Regions from separate parts of the Methylophaga sp. UBA3603 genome, predicted to be linked through region 3. Evidence: predicted binding sites of a transcription regulator. Region 3 holds the regulator's gene; each other region holds the start of a gene.

Region 1 (7,255 bases), on a different contig from region 3:
GCCAGCACATCAGAACCCACTTTGTATAACAAACTGGGAGGTGAGCAAGGTGTGAATAATATTGTCGAAAACCTCATCCGGGAAATTGGACAGGATGAGCAAATTTTCCATTATTTTGCCGAAGCCCGTGTCAGTCGATTTCGGGAAAATCTTATTGAACACTTTTGTGCAATCTCAGACGGTCCATGCCAATATACCGGTGACAATATGGTGGACATCCATACTGGAATGAATATCAATGAAAGTGATTTTAATCACTTGGTGGATTTATTGATTAATGCTATGGAGGCTGAGGGAATCCCTCACCGCATTCAAAATCAGCTGCTTGCCCGATTGGCACCATTGCGTGAAAACATTATCTATCTATAATTCAATTTTATCGTCAATATCCGCTTCTACAACCGGGAAAGTGGGAACATGGGTAAAAATCACCTGATTACGTCCATGCTCTTTTGCTCTGTATAACGCCGTATCGGCTGCATGTAGAATCACATCCATCGGCGGCACAGGCTCTTCAGGCCATAGCAGACAAACACCGCAACTCATGGTTACCGGAATTAACTGGGAACCACTTGGAATGGGGGTATCCGCTATAACAGATCTTAATCTTTCAAAAGATGCTGTTGCCTCTTCCGGTTTTAATTGCAAAGCGACCAAGAATTCTTCACCACCAAATCTTCCCAACACATCATAGCTTCGCAAAGTGGATTTCAGGCGACTGGCAAAGCGGCGTAATACCTCGTCACCTGATGCATGACCATAGGTATCATTAATCTTTTTAAAATTATCTATGTCACATAATGCGACACAATAAATTTTGTCGCTACGTCTTGAGCGCGCGAGCTCTTCGGTGATCCGTTCGATAGCAGCATGACGATTTAGAATTGTCGTTAAATGATCATGGGTCGCTCGATAAATCAAATCCTTGTATAGATGGGACAGTGGATTTGCCAGCCGCTTGGCCAGTAAAGTACTGAGCACTACACTTATTATCACAATAAATAACGTTAAACCTAGCAGAGAATAATTCAGTCGATCAAAAACCCGATGAAAAATGGATAAATCTGCCAACAAAAATAATTGTATGGGCTGTTTATTAACGTTTTTTAACTTAACCTCTTCCAATAAAAATTGAGATCTTTGCCACCATAAGTCAGGCTCATTAGTTGTTTGAAGAAGATGGTCGAACTCAGCTTTATGAATTGGCAGTGTCGTTAAAAATAAATCTGTCTGGGTAGATTCAAACACAATATCCAACCCGGTTTTGAGCTTTAATTCTTCCAATAAAGGTGCATTTATTTCAAACGCGATAATACTGATGGCGACTTGATGTGGTGCATTTATGGGTACACTGAATAAACGATACAAACGATTATTTATTTCTACAAACTGACCCTGTTGACTGATGCCATGAACCGCCAGCCAGTTGATATCGGCCAGATCAGAGAGTGGAAAATCCAACTCATTCGCTGCAATCAGCTCACCGTTATCATTGAGCACCAACATTAAATCTGCCTGAATGCGTCCAGCATGGTTAGTGAGCATGCTGGTAATGGTTGGCACATTATTGGTGGCAACAGCTTCTCTGAATCCAAAGTCCTGAATAATGACTCTGGTGGCGTAATGTAAATTGGTTTCCCGGCTGTCGATGTACTGATGCAGAAAATAAGCAGCATTTGCCACCTGTTCACGGATTTGCTGCTGATTATGTTTATGAATAAACCAACCATGGCTCAGCTGCATCGCGAAAGCTGTCAGTAAAATCAGACTGACACAAAGTAGAATCATCCTGGTCTGGATGCTATTCATCTATAAGTCGTTTCCATAATATGCAGCGTATTCAGCCATCTGAACTCCGTTCATCAGGATTTATTAATCTGTAACTCTTCAGGGTAAACGCCATACCTTGATTTTTTGTCCAGTTTTGAAACCAAACAGACGATTGCCACCCACCGCAACAGCAATATGCTGTTTACCATTAACGCTGTATGTAATCGGTGGCGCATTGACGCCCGCTTCCGTTTTACCACTCCAGCGTTTTTCTCCCGAATCAGCATCAAAGGCCATCAGTTCACCGCTCCCTTCTCCGGTGAACACCAGACCACTGGCTGTACTTAAAACGCCGCCTATCAATGGATTTTCAGTTTTGACCTGCCAGACTATTTCTCCACTATCTAAATCAATTGCAGTTAATAAACCATGTTTTTCAGGAGTATTTAAAGGAGACATCGAAGAATAACGCACCGCTTCTTCTCCATCCTTGGCAGCCTGTTTGTGTAATTTATATTCCACCGGCCAGTGAATGGCGGCAATAAATACCAAACGTCTGCGAGCATCCACTGAAACGGGAGACCAGTTTGCACCGCCCATTACACCAGGATAAATAATCGTTCCTTCACTGCTGGGAAGTTCAAACATGTTTTTTTGCGGGACAAAGGCTTCGCTTTTATAGAGAAACTTACCATTACGTCTGTCATGTACATAAAACCAGCCCGTTTTACCAGCCTGACCAATTGCGGGAGTAGGTTGCCCCTTAATGGTAATATCAAACAAAACCGGCGGACTGGCTACATCATAACCCCAGCTGTCATGCGGGACTTGTTGGTAATGCCAGCGATAATCGCCACTGTTGGCATCAAGTGCCAGTAATGAACTGCTGTAAAGATTATCACCTGGTCTGGATGAGCCTTCCATTTGCGGTGATGGATTACCGGTACCAAAATGCAGAATGCCAGTATATGGGTCAATAACCGGCGTACTCCATGCCGAAGCACCACCATAACGCCAGGCGTCACCGTGCTGTTCCAGAGCGGCTTTTTCTTTTGCTATATCGCGAGGTAATTTCACCCCATCAGCTGTTTTGGTAACAAAATCACCTTCCCAATTTTCAGACTTGATGGTGTCAAACTGCCATTTTTGTTTACCAGTTTCGATGTCATATCCTGCCATGAAACCACGGCGCCCATATTTCCCGGCGATACCGACTACAGCGCCCAAAGGTGAATCAGAATCCGTAGCATCAAGATGTAATCCATATCCCACGCCGGTGATGCCAATAATGACTGTATCCTGATAAATCATCGGGGCCATATTGATGCCCGCTCCCGAGGTACCGGAGACGCTGCCCAGTTCAGTATCGTCCAGCGTACTAACATCTTCCTGAATACCACTGTTTTCATCAACAACACGATTATCCCAGCGTTTTTCTCCTGTTTTGGCATCCAATGCAATCAATCTGGCATCAATGGTGCCGGTAAAAACCATACCATTTGATACAGCCACACCGCGATTGGCAGGACCACAGCAAATGGGATAATCTTCATCTAAATCATGCTCATAACGCCATAATTGTTGACCACTCGCGGCATCCAGTGCGACCACATCGTTAAACGGCAAAGAAACATACATCACGCCATTCTGAACCACCGGTGTTGCCTGAAAGGTTTCATTTACACCGGTATCAAATTCCCATGCTTCAACCAGCTCCATAACATTGCTTTTGTTAATTTGGACCAGCTTACTGTGCCGTTGATGTAGATCATCGCCACCATAAACCGGCCATTCAATCTCTGTTGCTAAAACTGGCAGGGATAAAACAGTTAAAAGCCCTCCCAACCAGAAGATGTGTTTTAAAGGCATGGTTTTCTCTCTCTTAATTATTTTTAGTTATGATAACAATTACTATCGAACAAGAATTTTTTATCCCGTAAATTGGATCTTATGATCCAGATCAAATCAAAGCCCGATAACCCTACAGCAAATAATAAGTCTCCCTAAAATCAAATTATCAACATCTGTTGTTAATCAGATAAGTGAGGTAAGTAATGTATAAAACACTACTGGTAGGACTTATAACGTTTTTAAATATATCCCTTGTGTTGGCAGATAATTTTAGAAATGAGCCCATCAAACCGATACAGCCATTTATTATTACCGAACCCGCCAAAGTTGAACTCGGGAAAAAACTTTTTTTTGACCCCAGACTCTCCCGCTCAGGGTTCATATCTTGTAATTCCTGTCATAATCTCAGTATGGGAGGCAGTGATAACTTGCCGACTTCCATTGGTCATAATTGGCAGCAAGGACCAATCAACTCTCCCACCGTACTCAATTCCAGTATGAATCTGGCCCAGTTCTGGGATGGTCGGGCAGCCGATTTGCAGGAACAGGCTGCCGGACCAATTGCTAATCCGATGGAAATGGCTTTTAGCCACTCTCTGGCCATTGATGTTTTGCGTTCGATTCCACAATACGTTGCAGCATTCAATAAAATCTATGGCAGTAATGAGATTACTCTGGATCAGGTTACCAATGCCATAGCAGCTTTTGAAGAAACCCTGGTCACTCCCAATTCCCGTTTTGATCTTTGGCTTAAAGGCAGTGACAATGCCTTGACTGACACTGAAATTGCCGGTTATCAGAAATTTAAAGAAATCGGTTGTGTGGCTTGTCATAACGGGGCTGCTGTAGGTGGCAGTTCATTCCAGAAGATGGGGATTATGGAACCCTACCAGACCGAAAACCCGGCTGAAGGACGTATTGCAGTGACCGGTAAAGATGCCGATCGCTTTTCATTCAAAGTACCAACTTTACGCAATGTTGAATTGACTTACCCATACTTCCATGACGGTGCCTATTGGAAACTGGAAGATGCCGTCGATGTGATGGCCAGACTGCAACTGGGACAGAAGCTGGAAAAACAGGACATTCAAAACATAACGGCATTTTTGAAAACCCTGACGGGTGACCAGCCTCAATTTGCCGTACCACAATTGCCACCCTCTACTGGCGACACACCGATTCCTGTTCCATTTGAAAAGGAATAAGTAAAAAAGCCCGCCAGAGTTGATAACTGGCGGGCTTTTCTATTGAGCTGTTAATCAGACAGGTCTGAAACCCTATCAACTACTGCCGCATATAAATCTCGAGTTGAAGCAATCGCGCCATCCTGAACCTGTTCAGCCGAAATAACTTTGCCACCAGCAGCCTGAAGCGGGCGGGTTGCAGTCGTACTGGCCACAACTGTAGGTTTATACCCCAGATTAAATCCGCCATGCGCGGTGGAATTTACACACATATGTGTCATAAAGCCTGCCAACACTATATTTTCAATATTCAGTGATTTCAGTCTTTGATCCAATTCAGTTTGCACAAATGCATTGGGAAAGTTTTTAGTAATAACGTATTCCCCGTCTTGAGGTGCCACTTCATTGGAAATCTGACCAATATCCGTAGTGAGATCGTAAGGTGAGCCCACACCTCCATCATGTTGAATATGAATGATAGGAATGTTTAACGCCCTAGCACGTTCCAGCAAAGCTTTGGCTTCAATAATAGCTTTTTCCACACCCGTGAGCTGCATAACACCGGTTCGATAGGTGTTCTGACAATCAATCATAATTAATGCTGAATCACTCAACTTTGTCGGCTGATGCCCTAAGCCGACAATCTCTCTTAATGTTTGTGATGCTTGTGTCATAACAATCCTCTTTGAATGTTCAAAAATTTACCCGCGGTATGGTTAGCTTCAGTCTTGCTGCCGATCAATCCATGCGATGCTGAAAACTCAATGCATAAGCACCCGGTCTGGCCAATAAAATAGGATCAGCAGAGGGCTCAATCCCCTCTGGCAATGCCAGCGGATTAAACATCGTCGCTTTTTCATATTCTGCAGCATCCGCCATTGGTGCCTCGATCACTATAGTGCCTAACTCAACTACTTGACGATCGTCAGGCCAAATTACCGTTGCATCATTCACTTCATCGCCAGGTTCAGCAATTTGTACCGATAAACGAAACTCGGCAGCTTGTTCAGGTAAACGCTCACGGATTTCATTCATCAAATAGTTTTCGTTTTTTGCTTCAGCATCATCTTTTTCCAATGTTTTCACACCGTCTAGTGGTGTCACAATATAGCGACCATAAACCGACTCACCATCGCTGTTGGTAAACTTAAACGCATTGATGCCATGGTAGGACAGATTGGCAAAACTGGCCGGAAAGGGTTTGGGATATTCAACAAAATGCTTGGCCTTAGGATTGTCAGCTAAAAATTGTTGAATAGGTTTGGTCTCAGCTTCTGAAGTAGCAGAATCTCTGACTGCTGTGAGCATTTCCAAAAAAGCTTCTGGTGTTGCCACCGGAAAACGTGGCACTGAGCTCAACACCATATCAGTATATTCCTCGTCGCCCAAATCAATACGCATCGCCATACCTTTGGCTAATCCTTTAGGATCATTGTCCGCAATATCGGGAAACCCGGTTGCATTAGAAAAACGTACGACTATCGGAGAAGACTGCTGTTGCAAATGTGCTGCAGAAGTAATTTGTCGAGCTGACTCAGCTGGATGGAACACGCCGGTTAACACCACCCCTTTAGTGTGATTGGAACGCAATCCTTCTCTGGGTCCTTTGAATAAATCGTGCTGTACATCAACAATCTTCTCGACTGTCGACTTTTCTGCTTGCTCTGCTGAAACAGGATTTATATTGAAACCTAACAACAATGCCAGTGGCAAATACTTCAATGTTTTACTGCCCATTAACGCTATCCTTTTGATGAATTTACTGCCCGCATTGAGCACGAAAATATAGCTTAAAGCTTTATGAGCCTTTTACATCAAACTTAGTTCATGTTGATTTAAACATTGCAGCAAAAATTCAGCGCTGTTGATTTAGCATGATTTGCATTTACTAGACGATTGGTCTACTGTGAACACACATTTACTAGACGACCGGTCTAATATGACACGCATCGAAACAAGACAATCATTAATCAAAGTCGGTACCGACGTTATCGGCAGCCATGGTTTTAACCCAACAGGCTTAAATACCGTGTTAAAAACCGCTGGCGTACCGAAAGGTTCGTTTTATTATTATTTTGCCAGTAAAGAAGATTTCGGCCTGGCTATCATTGATGAATTCGCAATTGCCTATAACGAAAAAATTGACTCGTTTCTCAGCGATACAAAAGTCAGTCCGCTGCAACGGATTCGTAACTATCTGCAAAATGGACTGGAAACAATCAGCGTGGAAACAATCAGCGAAGGTCAGTGTAAGCGTGGCTGCCTGATTGGCACCTTAGGACAGGAATTATCCAGCCAAAATGAAACATTCCGAGTTCGGCTGGATCAAGTGTTCGAAGGCTGGAAACAACAATTTGGCCTGTGTATCCAAGCTGCTATCGATTGTGGTGAACTCTCTGAAGATACTGATATAGAACAACTTTCCGAGTTTTTACTATCAGGCTGGCAAG
Region 2 (7,255 bases), on a different contig from region 3:
TCGTGGTTCACGGTAACCGCATCAGTATTCAGGGTGGCGGAAAATTAACCGCAACCAGTATTGATGTGCCTGGCGATATTTCCTCGGCCACGTTCTTTATGGTGGGAGCCGCTATTGCACCGGGTTCGGATATTACTCTGCAACATGTAGGTATTAACCCTACGCGGACGGGTGTCATCAATATTTTGAAGCAAATGGGGGCGGATATAAGCTTGAGCAACGAAGCGGTAACCGGTGGTGAACCGGTGGCAGATATCCGGGTTCGCTATGCACCGTTGAGCGGAATTGAAATTCCTCAGGATCAGGTGCCATTGGCGATTGATGAATTTCCGGCAATATTTATTGCCGCAGCCTGTGCAGAAGGCCGCACAGTATTGACGGGTGCTGAAGAATTACGGGTGAAAGAGAGTGACCGAATTCAGGTCATGGCTGATGGATTACAGGCACTCGGCATCGATGCTCAGCCAACGTCTGATGGCATGATTATAGAAGGTGGCATTATTGGCAGTGGCGAAGTGGATGGACATGGTGATCACCGTATTGCGATGTCATTTGCTATGGCGGCACTACAGGCTGGCGGCGCCATACAGATTAATGACTGTGCCAATGTGGCAACCTCATTTCCAAATTTTGTCGAATTAGCGACTCACTGTGGTTTGCAGATTGATGCCTTCGATGTCTGATATACCTGTATTAACAATTGATGGTCCAAGCGGCTCCGGAAAGGGCACTTTGGCCCAGCGTATGGCAGAAAAGCTGGGTTGGCACTACCTGGATAGTGGTGCAATTTACCGTGTCCTGGCTCAGGCGGCATTAAAGCATCAAATTGATTTAACGGATGAAGCAGCGCTGGCATCCATAGCGGGTCAGCTGGATGTGCAGTTTGTGTTAAAGGATGGACAGTTGCAGGTTATTCTCGAAGGCGAAGATGTTTCGTTACTGATTCGTTCTGAACAGGCCGGCAATGCCGCATCAAAAGTTGCCGCATTTCCGGCAGTTCGCTCAGCTTTATTACAAAGACAGCGTGATTTTTGCCAACCGCCAGGTTTAGTCACAGATGGCCGCGATATGGGTACGGTGGTGTTTCCAGATGCGCCATACAAAGTCTTTCTCACAGCCAGTGCCAAGGTTCGGGCGGAGAGACGATATAAGCAGTTGAAAGAGAAAGGAATTGATAGTAACCTTTCCGATCTCGTAGCCGAAATATCAGAACGTGATGAACGGGATACGCAACGTGAAGTAGCGCCACTACGGCCTGCCGATGATGCCGTTATTCTCGATTCAACACAACTCGGTATCGAAGCTGTTTTAGAAAAAGTCAGTGCATTAATCGGCTGATTTATTAGGGTACTTGTCTGGGTGTTCCAGGCAGGTTTTTTGTTAATTTCCTGCAATCGCAGGACTAACGGGCGATTCTGTTATCTGAACAGGATCAAGGATATTTATAATGAGCGAAAGCTTTGCTGATCTCTTTGAAGAGAGTCTAAACGCAACCCCAATGCAACCAGGCAAAATTGTTACCGGTACGGTAGTCAATGTTGGTCCTGATGTTGTTATGGTTAACGCAGGTCTGAAATCTGAAGGCGCTATCCCAGTTGCCGAGTTCATGAACGAAAAAGGTGAAATCACCGTTTCTGTTGGTGATTTGGTCGATGTTTCTCTGGAAACACTGGAAGATGGATTTGGTGCAACACAATTATCACGTGAAAAAGCCAAAGCCGCTGAAGCATGGATTAGATTGGAACATGCATTTGAAGCCAATGAAACTGTTATCGGTATTATTTCCGGTAAGGTTAAAGGTGGTTTCACTGTAGATCTGGAAAACATCCGAGCGTTTCTGCCGGGTTCACTTGTTGATGTACGTCCTATCCGTGATACTTCACACCTCGAAGGCAAAGAGCTTGAGTTCAAACTGATTAAGCTGGATCGCCCACGTAACAATATCGTTGTTTCTCGTCGTGCCATTATGGAAGCTGAGAACAGCGTTGAACGCGAAGCCCTTCTGGAAACATTGGAAGAAGGCAAAGTTGTTAAAGGTATCGTTAAGAACCTGACTGATTACGGCGCGTTTGTTGACTTGGGTGGTATTGACGGTCTGTTGCATATCACTGATATGGCATGGAAACGTGTTAAACATCCTTCAGAAGTTGTCGCTATCGGTGACGAAATCGATGTACAGGTTCTGAAATTTGATAAAGAACGTGAACGTGTATCGCTAGGCCTGAAACAGTTGGGCGACGATCCATGGAAAGATATCGCACGTCGTTATCCAAATAGCACCCGCATCCAGGGTAAAGTCACTAACATTGCTGACTACGGTTGCTTTGTTGAAATCGAAGATGGTGTTGAAGGTTTGGTTCACATGTCTGAAATGGACTGGACCAACAAAAACGTTCACCCTTCTAAACTGGTTACTTTGGGTGATGAAGTTGAAGTTATGGTTCTGGATATTGACGCTGAACGTCGTCGTATCTCACTGGGTATCAAACAGTGCCAGACTAACCCTTGGGAAGAGTTCTCAATGACTCATAACAAAGGTGATAAAGTCAGCGGCGCTATCAAATCAATCACTGATTTCGGTATCTTCATTGGTCTGGATGGTGGCATTGACGGCCTGATCCACTTGTCAGACATCTCTTGGGAAGAAGAAAACGAAGAATTAATTCGTGACTTCAAAAAAGGCGATGAAGTGGAAGCTGTTGTATTGGCGATTGACCCTGAACGTGAACGGATTTCACTGGGTATCAAACAATTGCAGGACGATCCGTTCTCAGCTTATCTGTCTGAACACCCACGTGGCACCGTTGTGACTGGTAAAGTCATTGCAGTTGATGCTAAAGGTGCAACGATTGAATTGGCTGAAGGTGTTGAAGGTTACGTTCGCGTAGCTGATATCGCACGTGAGCGTATCGAAGATGCCAGCAAAGTGCTGAATATCGGTGATGAAGTTGAAGCTAAATTTACAGGAATGTCTCGCAAGGATCGCACGCTGACTCTGTCAATCAAAGCTAAGGATGATCAGGAAGAATCTGAAGCAGTGAAAGAGTACAGTAATGTTAGTTCCGGCAATACCACTTTAGGTGATTTGCTGAAAGAACAGATGAATCAGAAAGACAGCTAATCTGATCATTGGGTGAGCATCCGGTCAGGCCGGATGCTCATTTTCTTGTTATACAGCTGCCTTTTTATTTAAGGCATAACCCAAAAGTCTACTGCCGGGAATCTAGGAAATTATGACCAAGTCTGATTTGATAGAAATACTATCCGAAAAACAATCTCTATTGAATTACCGAGACGTTGAACTAGCGGTGAAGTTAATTCTTGAACAGATGAGCGATTGTCTGTCACGTGGTGATCGTATTGAGATCAGAGGGTTTGGCAGTTTCACCTTGCATCATCGTCCACCAAGAGTAGGACGTAATCCAAAAAGCGGTGAATCCGTTAAACTTGATGAAAAATATGTACCACACTTTAAACCCGGAAAAGAATTACGCGATCGCGTTAATAATGCCGCTGGTTTTTAACAAAAATGAAAATTAGTCAGGAAGCCGTTACTGACGCTCTTGTAATTAAAAGTTATGGCGACGGCTTTCTACTGATTCAAGCTCCAAATCAAATTCCACAACAAATAACACATGACTGTGTTTTATCTCCTGAAGGTGTATTCGATGCACTGGATCTCCAAACTCTCGCTGAACAGTCTAGCGATTCTCAAATTGAGATAATAAAATCCTTCAATGCTGACGTTGTCATTATGGTGAATAACGAAGGTATTACTCCCAATATATTACAAATTACTGGCAACCTGGCACAGTATGGGATCTCACTGGAAACCATGTCACTTGGCGCTGCTTGCCGTACCTATAACTTGCTGTTGAATGAAGGCAGAAAACCAATAGTATTGATTTACTTTTACAATTAATGCGGATGACGACTAATGCACCGCAATTGAACAAGTAAATAACCATATTAAACATATGGATTAAATCATTGTTTTTACGTTACTTATTAGCTTCTGCTGAAATAGCTTTTTTGCTAATACTTGACCCCGTCAGATGAAGTCAGGAAAATTCTCCTATTTGGATAACTTCAAGCCAGTGAAAGTAGAAGCAAAACCAGCAAAATTGATCTGGATCACGGATTTGAAATCATCAACCTAGTTGTTTTGCGGTAAAATTCATTAGCTGGAACGTTAGGCAGAATGAAATGGGGTTCTGTTTTCTTAATAAAGAAACAGTGAAAGAGTTTTCATGAAAGAGAAGGTGTGATCGCTATGCAGGCGAAACAACAGTACAACTTTGAAGTGGTCAAATGGTTCGCCTATATGGCGTGTGTCTATTTGGTTGCCGGAACGGGTATGGGTGTATTTATTGCATCGCAGTTAGCCTGGCCAGATTTGAATTTTGATAATCCGTATATCAGTTTTGGTCGACTACGCCCATTACATACCAATACGGTTATCTTTGCGTTTGGTGGTTCGACTTTGATGGCGACAGCATTTTATGTTGTTCAACGCACCTCTGGCGTCAGACTGTGGAGTGATAAATTGGCATGGTTCACCTTCTGGGGCTGGAACCTGATTATTCTCGGAGCCATCATTACTCTGCCTTTAGGTCTGACTCAATCAAAAGAATATGCTGAACTGGAATGGCCGCTGGATATTTTAATTGCGGTGGTTTGGATTGCCTACATGTTCAATTTCATCATGACCTTATCGATCCGAAAGGTTTCGCATATCTATGTTGCCAACTGGTTCTTCCTGGCAATGATGATCATGATTACCTACCTCCATGTAGTCAATAGTCTGTCTATTCCCGTCAGTATGTGGAAATCCTATTCCATTTTCTCCGGGGTTCAGGATGCGATGATTCAATGGTGGTGGGGTCATAACGCTGTTGGTTTCTTCCTGACTGCTGGTTTCCTAGGCATCATGTATTACTTCGTACCTAAACAGGCAAACCGTCCGGTTTACTCGTACCGCCTGTCAGTTATCCACTTCTGGGCGCTGGTATTCGGTTATGTCTGGTTGGGGGCTCACCATCTTCAATATACCGCTCTGCCAGATTGGACCGGTTCACTGGGTGCAGCCATTTCCCTTGCGATGATTATTCCTTCATGGGGTGGTGCGTTAAACGGTATGTTTACCCTGAGCGGTGCGTGGGACAAATTACGTACAGACTATATTTTACGTTTCCTGATTGTCTCTTTGGCGTTCTATGCGATGTCAACTTTCGAAGGTCCGGTTATGGCTTCGAAAACCGTAAATGCGTTGTCACATTACACTGACTGGACTATCGGTCACGTTCATTCAGGCGCACTTGGTTGGGTTGCAATGGTTTCTGTGGGTGCCTTGTACCATATGGTCGAACGTATGTGGGGTACAACCATGTATTCAGTCAAACTGGTCAATCTGCATTTCTGGATGGCGACTATTGGTACCGCAATTTACATCACTGCAATGTGGGTGTCCGGTATCATGCAAGGCCTGATGTGGCGTGCATACGATGAATATGGCAATTTGGCCTACACCTTTGTTGAGTCTGTAGCACAAATGCATCCTTATTACGCGATGCGTGCAATTGGTGGACTGATTTTCTTCCTGGGTGCGGTCATCATGCTGTTTAACGTAACAGTGACTATTCGCCGCGCGATTGCAAAACCGTCCGCCGAAATGGCAACTGCAGCGAATATTTGAGGGTATCAGCATGGCTAAAAAATCTAATAAACGCATTAGCTTTCAAGAGTGGGTAGAACAAAATGTGTGGGGGCTGGTGCTAGCGACGGCGTTGGTAGTGTCAGTCGGTGGTATTGTCGAGATCGTTCCATTGTTCTATTTGGATAATACTTTTGAGGATGATGTTTTTCCAGAATACGAAGAACTGCAGGGTGTACGTCCATACACTGCACTTGAGCTAGCTGGACGTGACATTTATCAGCGGGAAGGTTGCTATCTGTGTCATTCACAAATGGTACGTCCATTCCGTGATGAAAAAGATCGTTATGGTCATTATTCATTGGCTGTTGAGTCCAAATATGACCACCCATTTCAGTGGGGTTCCAAGCGTACCGGTCCTGATTTAGCGCGTGTTGGTGGTAAATACTCTGATGCATGGCATATTCAGCATTTGCGTGACCCGCGTTCTGTTGTACCTGAATCCGTTATGCCTAGATATCCTTGGCTGGACAAATCCACCATCGATGGTGAAGGCATGGTTAAGCGACTCAAAGCAATGAAAGTCCTGGGGGTTCCTTACAGTGATGAAGAAATTCTGGGAGCAGCAGAATTCGTAGAAGGCAAAACTGAAATGGATGCTCTGGTCGCTTATCTGCAAGTGCTTGGCACCATGATTCAATTTGAACCAGGAAGAGATTACCGTGAGTGATTTTCTGTCTTATTTTAAGACAAACTGGTCTGCAATGACCGTAAGCGATTGGGTGGGTACCATTCTGACGGTTGTTATTTTCTTACTGATGTTTGGTATGTATTTCTGGGTGTTACGCCCTAAAAACAAAGAAAAACTTGAATCGCATCGTGACTTGCCACTGAGAGATGACGATATAAATTCGGAGAAAAATGATGGCTGATAACAATAAAAACCCAAATGAATGTCCTGATACCGGACATGAATGGGATGGCATCAGAGAATTGACTAATCCACCGCCGCGTTGGTGGACAATAGCTTTATACCTGAGCGGTTTGTTAGTGCTGGTGTATTTTATTCTTTATCCTTCTCTGCCATTAGTGAATGGAAACACCGAAGGTATTCTGGGCTGGACGCAGATCAATGAATACAAGGATGACATGGCAAAAATTCAGGAAAAACGTGCACCTTTTGAAGATCGTATTGCTGCAATGTCAGCAGAAGAAATTCTCGAAGATGATGAGCTGTTACGCTATGCAGTAGGTTCAAGCAAAGTGCTTTATGGTGACAATTGTGCCGCTTGTCATGGTGTGGGTGGATATCCTCAACCTGGTTCGGGATATCCTATCCTGGCTGATGATGACTGGTTGTACGGTGGAACGGTAAACAAGATCATTGAAACCCTGGCCAAAGGTCGTCAAGGAATGATGCCAGCACATGCTGAGCTGTTAACCGAAGAAGAAGTGGATGGTCTGGTTGAATTCGTGTTGAGTAACTCGGCTGGTGAAGCCACCGAAGCGCAATGGAAACTTTACAACGAAAAAGGTTGTGTAGCATGCCATGGTGCAGATGCTAAAGGCATTCAGCAATTAGGCTCGGCTAACTTATCAGAT
Region 3 (7,255 bases):
TTCAAATTACGCGAACGAAAAGAACGCCCCATTGCCAGCAGATAGATAGCTTCCAACACACTGGTTTTTCCAGAACCATTTTCTCCAACCAGTAAATTCACACCAGAACTGGGGTAGAGTATTGATTTATGGATATTACGAAAATGCGTAAGGGAAAGTTCTGTCAGCACGTTGCGTTGCCAGATAATAATACGATTAGTTCGTTTTAAGTTTAAGAATTGAAAACAATAAGCTATATCGAAAAACGCTTAAAAATAAAGAAGCTGGATTTACGCGTCGCTGATCAAATTTCCAACATTTCAAAATCTTCTTTGCCCACACCACATTCCGGACATTCCCAGTCATCTGGAATATCGTCCCATGAGGTGCCCGGTGGAATGCCTTCTTCAGGTAATCCTCTGGCTTCATCATAGATGAACCCACACACTAAACACTGCCACTTACGCATGAAACCTCCTGACAAAAAAGTAATAATATGAATACATCTTACAACAAACGAATTTTGTATTGGCTGACGATTTGTCATTATATTTATGCTAACTTATATAAAACAAATCATTTTCAACTTAATAAGTGGATAGACCGATTATGAGACTTCCCACCTTACGGCAATTACAGTATTTGACAGCAGTCATTGATGAAAAACACTTTGGTCGTGCCGCAGAGAAGTGCCATGTGACACAATCCACTCTAAGTGCAGGCATTCAGGACTTAGAAGACTTACTGGAAGTTGGTTTACTAGAGCGTACCAATCGAAAAGTACTCACAACACCCATTGGCGAAGAAGTGGCTGACCGCGCCCGACAAATTCTCTCTTTAAGTGATGATTTGGTGGATTTGGCGCAAGCTGAGAAAAATCCTTTAGCCGGCAGAATCAGAATTGGCGTTATCCCCACTATTAGTCCGTTTCTACTGCCCCGTGTATTGCCCAAAATTCGTAAACAATTACCAGAGTTAGAGGTTTTACTGATTGAAGATCAGTCGGAAAGATTATTAGTACAAGTAGAAAATGGCACCATTGATGTAGCAATACTAGCCTTTCCGTTCAATACGCGAAATTTGAATTACCGGGTAATCTCACAAGAAGCCTTTTGGGTAGCCTTACCCCGACAACATAGTTTAAGCAAATATGAGTCACTGCAACCACATCAACTGCCAATAAACGAGTTATTACTATTAGCCGAAGGGCATTGTATGCGTGAGCATGCTATCAGTGCCTGTCAATTACCCGCTTCAGCACAACGGCGCAGTGTACAGGCGACCAGCTTGTACACGCTGATAGAAATGGTGGCAAGCGGTTTAGGGATTACCTTGATTCCACAAATGGCTATTAATTCCGATATGGTGCGTCATGCCGATATCTGTTTGCGACCGTTAAAACAGGATAGTCTGGCAAAACGTGAAATTGGCCTGGTGTGGCGTCCTAGCTTTCGCCGAACCAGTACACTTGAACAGCTTGCCTTGAGTTTTGCTGAAGCAATGGACGAAACATCTGATTAATGGTTAACCGCATAATCTGAACGCAGTTGTATAAAGCTTTGACGGATTAACACCGAGGTAAAAGGTGCTTGAAACCTTGCGGCAAGCAAAGCTCTTGGATTGATTAAAAAAACGGCATTTTCCAGGTCCTGTTCGGGGTAGGCTCTGCTTCTGGTAAAAAAATTCTTTAACGATTTATTTTCCGATGGTGTGCCATTAACAGTGATAATTCGAGCATCAACATCATGGGAATGGACAAGTGCAGTCAGTTCATCTATTTGCTGGCCACCAATATCTATAAGCACCAGTTGAACTGATCGATTTGCTAGCCCATCTTTAAGGTTTTTTAATACACGGAAAATAGCCTCACAATCATGGCAGCCAACAGACGGAATAAAGACAAAGCTCCACTTGCCAGAAAAAGCATCATTGGTAAATACGGAATGATCACTGGTATAAGCAAGAAACTGGGGTATTTCCAAGGTTGGCTCAAAGACTGTCAACATAGAACTGCTGCTATTTGATGATTCTGCTGGCGGCGGCTGTTGACTCAGTGTTAAAAAAAGCAATAGCAATAAAACAACCAAGCTAAGATATGTCAGTAAAAAACGCTTAGAATGAACATTTTTAAACATATTTTGCATTTTTAGCGCCTCACACGCTGAAAGCGTTTATCCAATAAAATAAGCGACTATGAAAGAAAAACTGCTTAAGTCTACCTTGGTTGTCAGTTTAATGACCTTTTTATCCCGAATTTTGGGATTTGTTCGAGATATTGTCATTGCCAGACTTCTTGGGGCAGGGATGGGCGCTGACGTATTTTTTGTTGCCTTTAAGATTCCAAATTTTCTCCGTCGCCTGTTTGCAGAAGGGGCTTTTTCACAAGCGTTTATCCCTGTTCTTGCTGAATATCGCGAACGCGGTGATCAGGATCTGAAACAGCTTATTGCCGCAACCAGCGGGACTCTTGCAGGCGTATTATTTTTTATTACGCTGATAGGAGTAATCGCCGCCCCCATAATTATTCTGATTTTTGCTCCAGGATTTATTGATCAGCCTGAAAAATTACAACTGGCCAGAGAACTGTTAAGGATTACTTTTCCATACATACTGTTCGTTTCACTTACCGCATTGGCCAGCTCCATTTTAAACAGCTTTGGTAAGTTTGCCGTGCCGGCATTTACACCCGTTTTTCTCAACATTTCAATGATTGGCTGTGCGTTATGGCTGGCACCACATCTGGATGAACCGGTAAAAGCGCTTGCCTGGGGGGTGTTTATCGGCGGGGTAGTGCAGCTACTGTTTCAAATGCCATTTTTAATGAAAATTGGCAGTTTGCCAAAACCACATTGGGGCTGGAAAGATGAAGGTGTGCAAAAAATTCTGCGATTGATGATACCAGCCATGTTTGGTGTATCGGTTTCACAAATCAACTTATTGCTGGATACGTTACTGGCTTCTTTTCTCATCACCGGCAGCATTTCATGGCTGTATTATTCTGATCGACTGGTCGAATTTCCATTAGGCATCCTGGGGATTGCACTGGCCACTGTAATATTACCCAATCTCTCGAAGAAACACGCCACAGCCTCCATGCAGGAGTTTTCACACACCATTGACTGGGCGTTACGCTGGGTATTTTTAATCGGTACTCCTGCTGCTATCGGCCTGATTATTCTTGCTGAACCGTTGTTGCTTACCTTGTTTCAATATGGCGAATTCACGCCAAATGATGCCCATCAGGCATCATTAAGCTTGATGGCATATGGTTTGGGCTTATTGCCGTTTATTTTTATCAAGGTACTTGCACCGGGCTTTTATGCCCGTCAGGACACCAAAACCCCTGTCAAAATCGGCATTATTGCGATGATAAGCAATATGGGACTGAACATTGTGTTGATGATTTATCTGGCCCATGTGGGGCTGGCTTTAGCCACGGCTTTATCAGCGATGCTCAATGCTGGCTTACTGTATTACACACTTCGAAAAAAAGCAGTCTATCAACCCATTGCTGGCTGGGGCTTATTTTTTGTCCGTATGCTGCTCGCCAATATCGTATTAGTAGCGTTCTTGTTATGGGTAACGCCGATTAATGGCGATTGGATAAGCTGGAGTGGCTGGCATCGGTTTGGCATATTGATGGGGCTGATAACGACTTCTGCAATTGTTTATTTTGCTGTATTAACGCTATGTGGCGTCAGGCTGAAAACATTAGTCACACCACAAAGCCAGGAATAAAAAAAGCCCTCCATCAGGAGGGCTTTTTTAGGGCCTTAGAGAGGAATTTAGAAACGGCGGCCTATACCGATACCATAAACAAAGGGATCAATATCAGCATCAATTTTTGCGCTATTGGTGCCAAGTACATTTTTGAAACTGGCTGTCGTATCAATGTCCAGATATTTGACATCCATATTGATAAACCAATCCTGATTGATGGCAATATCCACCCCGGCTTGTGCAGCCCAACCCCAGGAGCTGTCCAGTTTGACCTTATCGCCTGGACTGCTAAGTAAAGAACTGCTCGGAACTTCTTCATCAAAGAAGTAGGTGTAGTTCACCCCGGCCCCGATATAAGGACGAATATTTGAGCCTGGCAAAAAGTGATATTGCAGCGTCAATGTGGGTGGCAGTACTTTAGTATCAATGACGTCACCCAGAGCAGCCCAGCTTTTCTCACCGGTAACCGTGTGTTCTGAATAACCTAAAATCAACTCTACTCCCCAGTTGCGGTTGATCATATAGGTAATATCCAGTTCTGGAACCGTATCGCTATCGACTTTTACCCCTTTAAATCCAGTATCTGCACCATTGAGGCTGAGAGTGCCGCTGCTATCATTTGGATTCACATTGATAACACGTCCCCGTATTAACCAGTCACCGGCCTCATAAGCCATCACGGTTGAAACAGGGCTGGCAAGACCAGCAGCAAGCAGGATTGAGGAAATCAGGGGAATTTTTTTCATGGCACGACTCCGAATAATGATCTGTTGTGGAACACAATTTCAGATCATACGGAGTATCTGGAGATCAACATTGATCCAGGTCAATAAAGTGCGGTTCAGGCTATCCGCAGCGTTGTTTTAATGCTGGCAGGTCTAAAATCGTTACTTCTTTGCCCTGAATCGACAATAGCTGCTGATCCTGTAACTGGGTAAATAAACGACTGACCGTTTCAATCGCCAATCCCAGATGGTTGGCAATATCCCCACGGGACATGGTCAATTGAAATGACATCGACGAGTAACCACGTTCACTGAAACGTTGTGATAGAGACAGTAAAAAACTAATCAGCTTTTCCTGGGCGGTTTTTTTGCCGAGAGACAACAATAAATTTTTATCCGATGACAATTCTTTGCTCAAACGGGTCATCAATTGATTTTGCAACTCCGGGATAGTCGCACTGAATTCCTGCAGGCGCTCATAAGGCAATTCGCAAACACTGCTGGCTTCAAGTGCCCGGGCTGTGGATAAATAACGTTGCTGGTAAATTGCATCCATACCAATAAATTCACCGGGGAAATAAAAGCTGGTGACCTGTTCGCGCCCATCCGTCGCAGAGATCGTGGTTTTGAACGAACCAGAACGAACAACAAAGATTGTTTTAAAAGTAGAGGAGGGTTCAAACAGAATCTGGTGGCGTTTATATCCAGCACTGCGTTTAATGATTTGATCGAGCTTGGTCAGGTCATCCCGATGCAGCCCCAAGGGCAGGCATAACCGATACAAAGCACATGATTGACAGGCGAGCTGATGATGATGTTCAACCTTAGCCAAGTCCTCAAATAATGGCGTAATCACCCGAGCTTGTGTCATTTTATTATCCGTAAAAAAGTCACAGGACATGATAACGCTTCAAACCCGCCACTGAAACAGTTATTATTTGTTTTTATTTCAGTTTTCAGGAAAGCAAATGACCGTTCGTAGCGCCACTGTTGCGCGTAACACGCTCGAAACTCAAATTGAAGTCTCCATCAATCTGGATGGAAGCGGAAAATTTCAATCCGAAACCGGCGTGCCATTCCTTGATCACATGATGGAACAGATTGCCCGTCACGGTTTATTCGACCTGCAAATCAACGCCAAAGGCGATCTGCACATTGATGCTCATCATACCGTTGAGGATGTTGGTATCACAATTGGTCAGGCATTAAAAAAAGCGCTGGGGGATAAAAAAGGTGTGGTCCGTTATGGTCATTCCTATGTCCCACTGGATGAAGCTTTGTCTCGTGTAGTATTGGATTTATCTGGCCGACCCGGCTTTGAATTCGATGTGACATTTACTCGAGACAAAATCGGTGAATTTGATGTTGATTTGTTTTATGAATTCTTTCAGGGTTTAGTCAATCATGCCGGTATTACATTGCATATTGATAATCTTAAAGGCCGAAATGCGCATCATATTGCTGAAACCATTTTTAAAGCGTTCGGTCGGGCCCTGCGAATGGCTGTCACATTAGATGAACGAGCCTTACAGCAATTGCCATCCACCAAGGGCGCATTATAATCGGTTAACGATTTTATAACTCTCACATTCTAGAGCAGGTCTTTGTTTTATGCGTTGCGTTGCAGTTATTGATTACGGCATGGGTAATTTACGCTCAGTCTCCAAAGCATTGGAAGCCGTAGCTGATAACCACACTAAAATTCTCGTTACCGCTGATCCGTCAGAGATTCGGGCAGCAGATCACATCGTATTCCCGGGTGTCGGCGCGATTCGTGACTGTATGGCGGAACTCAAAAAACTTGAACTCGACAGGCTCATCTGTGAAATGGCCAGCAAAAAACCTTTTCTGGGAATTTGTCTGGGTATGCAGGCTTTATTAACGCATAGTCAGGAAAACCAAGGCTCGGCTGGATTGGACATCATTGAAGGTGACGTTCTGTATTTTAAAGAAGCGGTTGAGCAGGGCCTGAAAGTACCACACATGGGCTGGAATGAAGTCGAACAAACCTGCGTCCACCCCTTATGGCAAGATATACCACAGAATAGTCGCTTTTATTTTGTTCATAGTTTTTATGTACAGCCTGCCGATGAAACCAAAATCTCTGGTCGTAGTCATTACGCTTTACCTTTTGCAGCAGCGTTGGCGCATGAAAACCTTTTTGCAGTACAGTTTCACCCCGAAAAAAGCCAGCATGCCGGCTTACAGTTATTGAAAAATTTTATTAATTGGGACGGTCAGTCCTGACATTTTGTTTGATGGAGAAAGCGTTATGTTATTAATCCCTGCCATTGATCTTAAAGAGGGTCACTGCGTTCGATTGCGTCAGGGACGCATGGAAGATAACACCGTATTTTCAGAAGATCCGCTGGCGGTTGCAACCAGATGGGTTGAAGCCGGTGCCAAACGTTTGCACATGGTGGATCTGGACGGTGCTTTTGCGGGTAATCCGGTTAACGCTGATGTTATTCATCGAATTTGCGCTGCATTTCCTGATCTTGATGTACAGGTTGGTGGTGGCATTCGTGATGAAGACACCATCCAAACCTACCTGGATGCTGGTGTTCGCTATGTCATTATTGGCACAAAAGCCATCAATGCTCCGCATTTCGTTGGCGATGTTTGTGCCGAGTTTCCGGGTCATATTATTGTTGGTCTCGACGCCAAAGACGGCAAGGTTGCAATCGATGGCTGGTCCAAGTTGTCCAATCACGATGTCATCGATATTGCCCAACAGTTTGAACAGGATGGTGTTGAGGCTATTATTTACACCGATATCAGCCGAGACGGCATGATGCAGGGTGTTAATCTTGAGTCCACTCGTGACCTTG

The links. The regulator FNR, encoded in region 3, switches genes on or off when oxygen is low (the NO sensors DNR and NnrR bind a similar motif). The targets are predictions, from matches to a motif close to TTGATNTANATCAA.
Region 1: a site for FNR is predicted at 3,721-3,734, ahead of B4F66_RS00340 (cytochrome-c peroxidase). Genes of this name have one in related genera too.
Region 2: a site for FNR is predicted at 4,125-4,138, ahead of ccoN (cytochrome-c oxidase, cbb3-type subunit I). Genes of this name have one in related genera too.

The regions. Positions count from the first base shown of each region.
Region 1 is NZ_DFMC01000001.1:78,764-86,018, reverse strand. It holds gene B4F66_RS00355 (group I truncated hemoglobin) at 1-369, shown strand, start outside; gene B4F66_RS00350 (sensor domain-containing diguanylate cyclase) at 364-1,809, opposite strand; gene B4F66_RS00345 (pyrroloquinoline quinone-dependent dehydrogenase) at 1,888-3,639, opposite strand; gene B4F66_RS00340 (cytochrome-c peroxidase) at 3,825-4,826, shown strand; gene B4F66_RS00335 (cysteine hydrolase family protein) at 4,877-5,479, opposite strand; gene B4F66_RS00330 (catalase family peroxidase) at 5,544-6,542, opposite strand; gene B4F66_RS00325 (TetR/AcrR family transcriptional regulator) at 6,745-7,255, shown strand, end outside.
Region 2 is NZ_DFMC01000009.1:445,427-452,681, forward strand. It holds gene aroA (3-phosphoshikimate 1-carboxyvinyltransferase) at 1-683, shown strand, start outside; gene cmk ((d)CMP kinase) at 676-1,338, shown strand; gene rpsA (30S ribosomal protein S1) at 1,448-3,121, shown strand; gene B4F66_RS09425 (integration host factor subunit beta) at 3,234-3,524, shown strand; gene B4F66_RS09430 (MTH938/NDUFAF3 family protein) at 3,530-3,922, shown strand; gene ccoN (cytochrome-c oxidase, cbb3-type subunit I) at 4,274-5,695, shown strand; gene ccoO (cytochrome-c oxidase, cbb3-type subunit II) at 5,706-6,383, shown strand; gene B4F66_RS09445 (cbb3-type cytochrome c oxidase subunit 3) at 6,376-6,585, shown strand; gene ccoP (cytochrome-c oxidase, cbb3-type subunit III) at 6,578-7,255, shown strand, end outside.
Region 3 is NZ_DFMC01000002.1:30,804-38,058, forward strand. It holds gene recF (DNA replication/repair protein RecF) at 1-170, opposite strand, end outside; gene B4F66_RS00730 (rubredoxin) at 284-448, opposite strand; gene B4F66_RS00735 (hydrogen peroxide-inducible genes activator) at 589-1,500, shown strand; gene B4F66_RS00740 (hypothetical protein) at 1,497-1,985, opposite strand; gene murJ (murein biosynthesis integral membrane protein MurJ) at 2,173-3,717, shown strand; gene B4F66_RS00750 (OmpW/AlkL family protein) at 3,765-4,445, opposite strand; gene B4F66_RS00755 (fumarate/nitrate reduction transcriptional regulator Fnr) at 4,546-5,295, opposite strand; gene hisB (imidazoleglycerol-phosphate dehydratase HisB) at 5,393-5,986, shown strand; gene hisH (imidazole glycerol phosphate synthase subunit HisH) at 6,036-6,671, shown strand; gene hisA (1-(5-phosphoribosyl)-5-[(5-phosphoribosylamino)methylideneamino]imidazole-4-carboxamide isomerase) at 6,697-7,255, shown strand, end outside.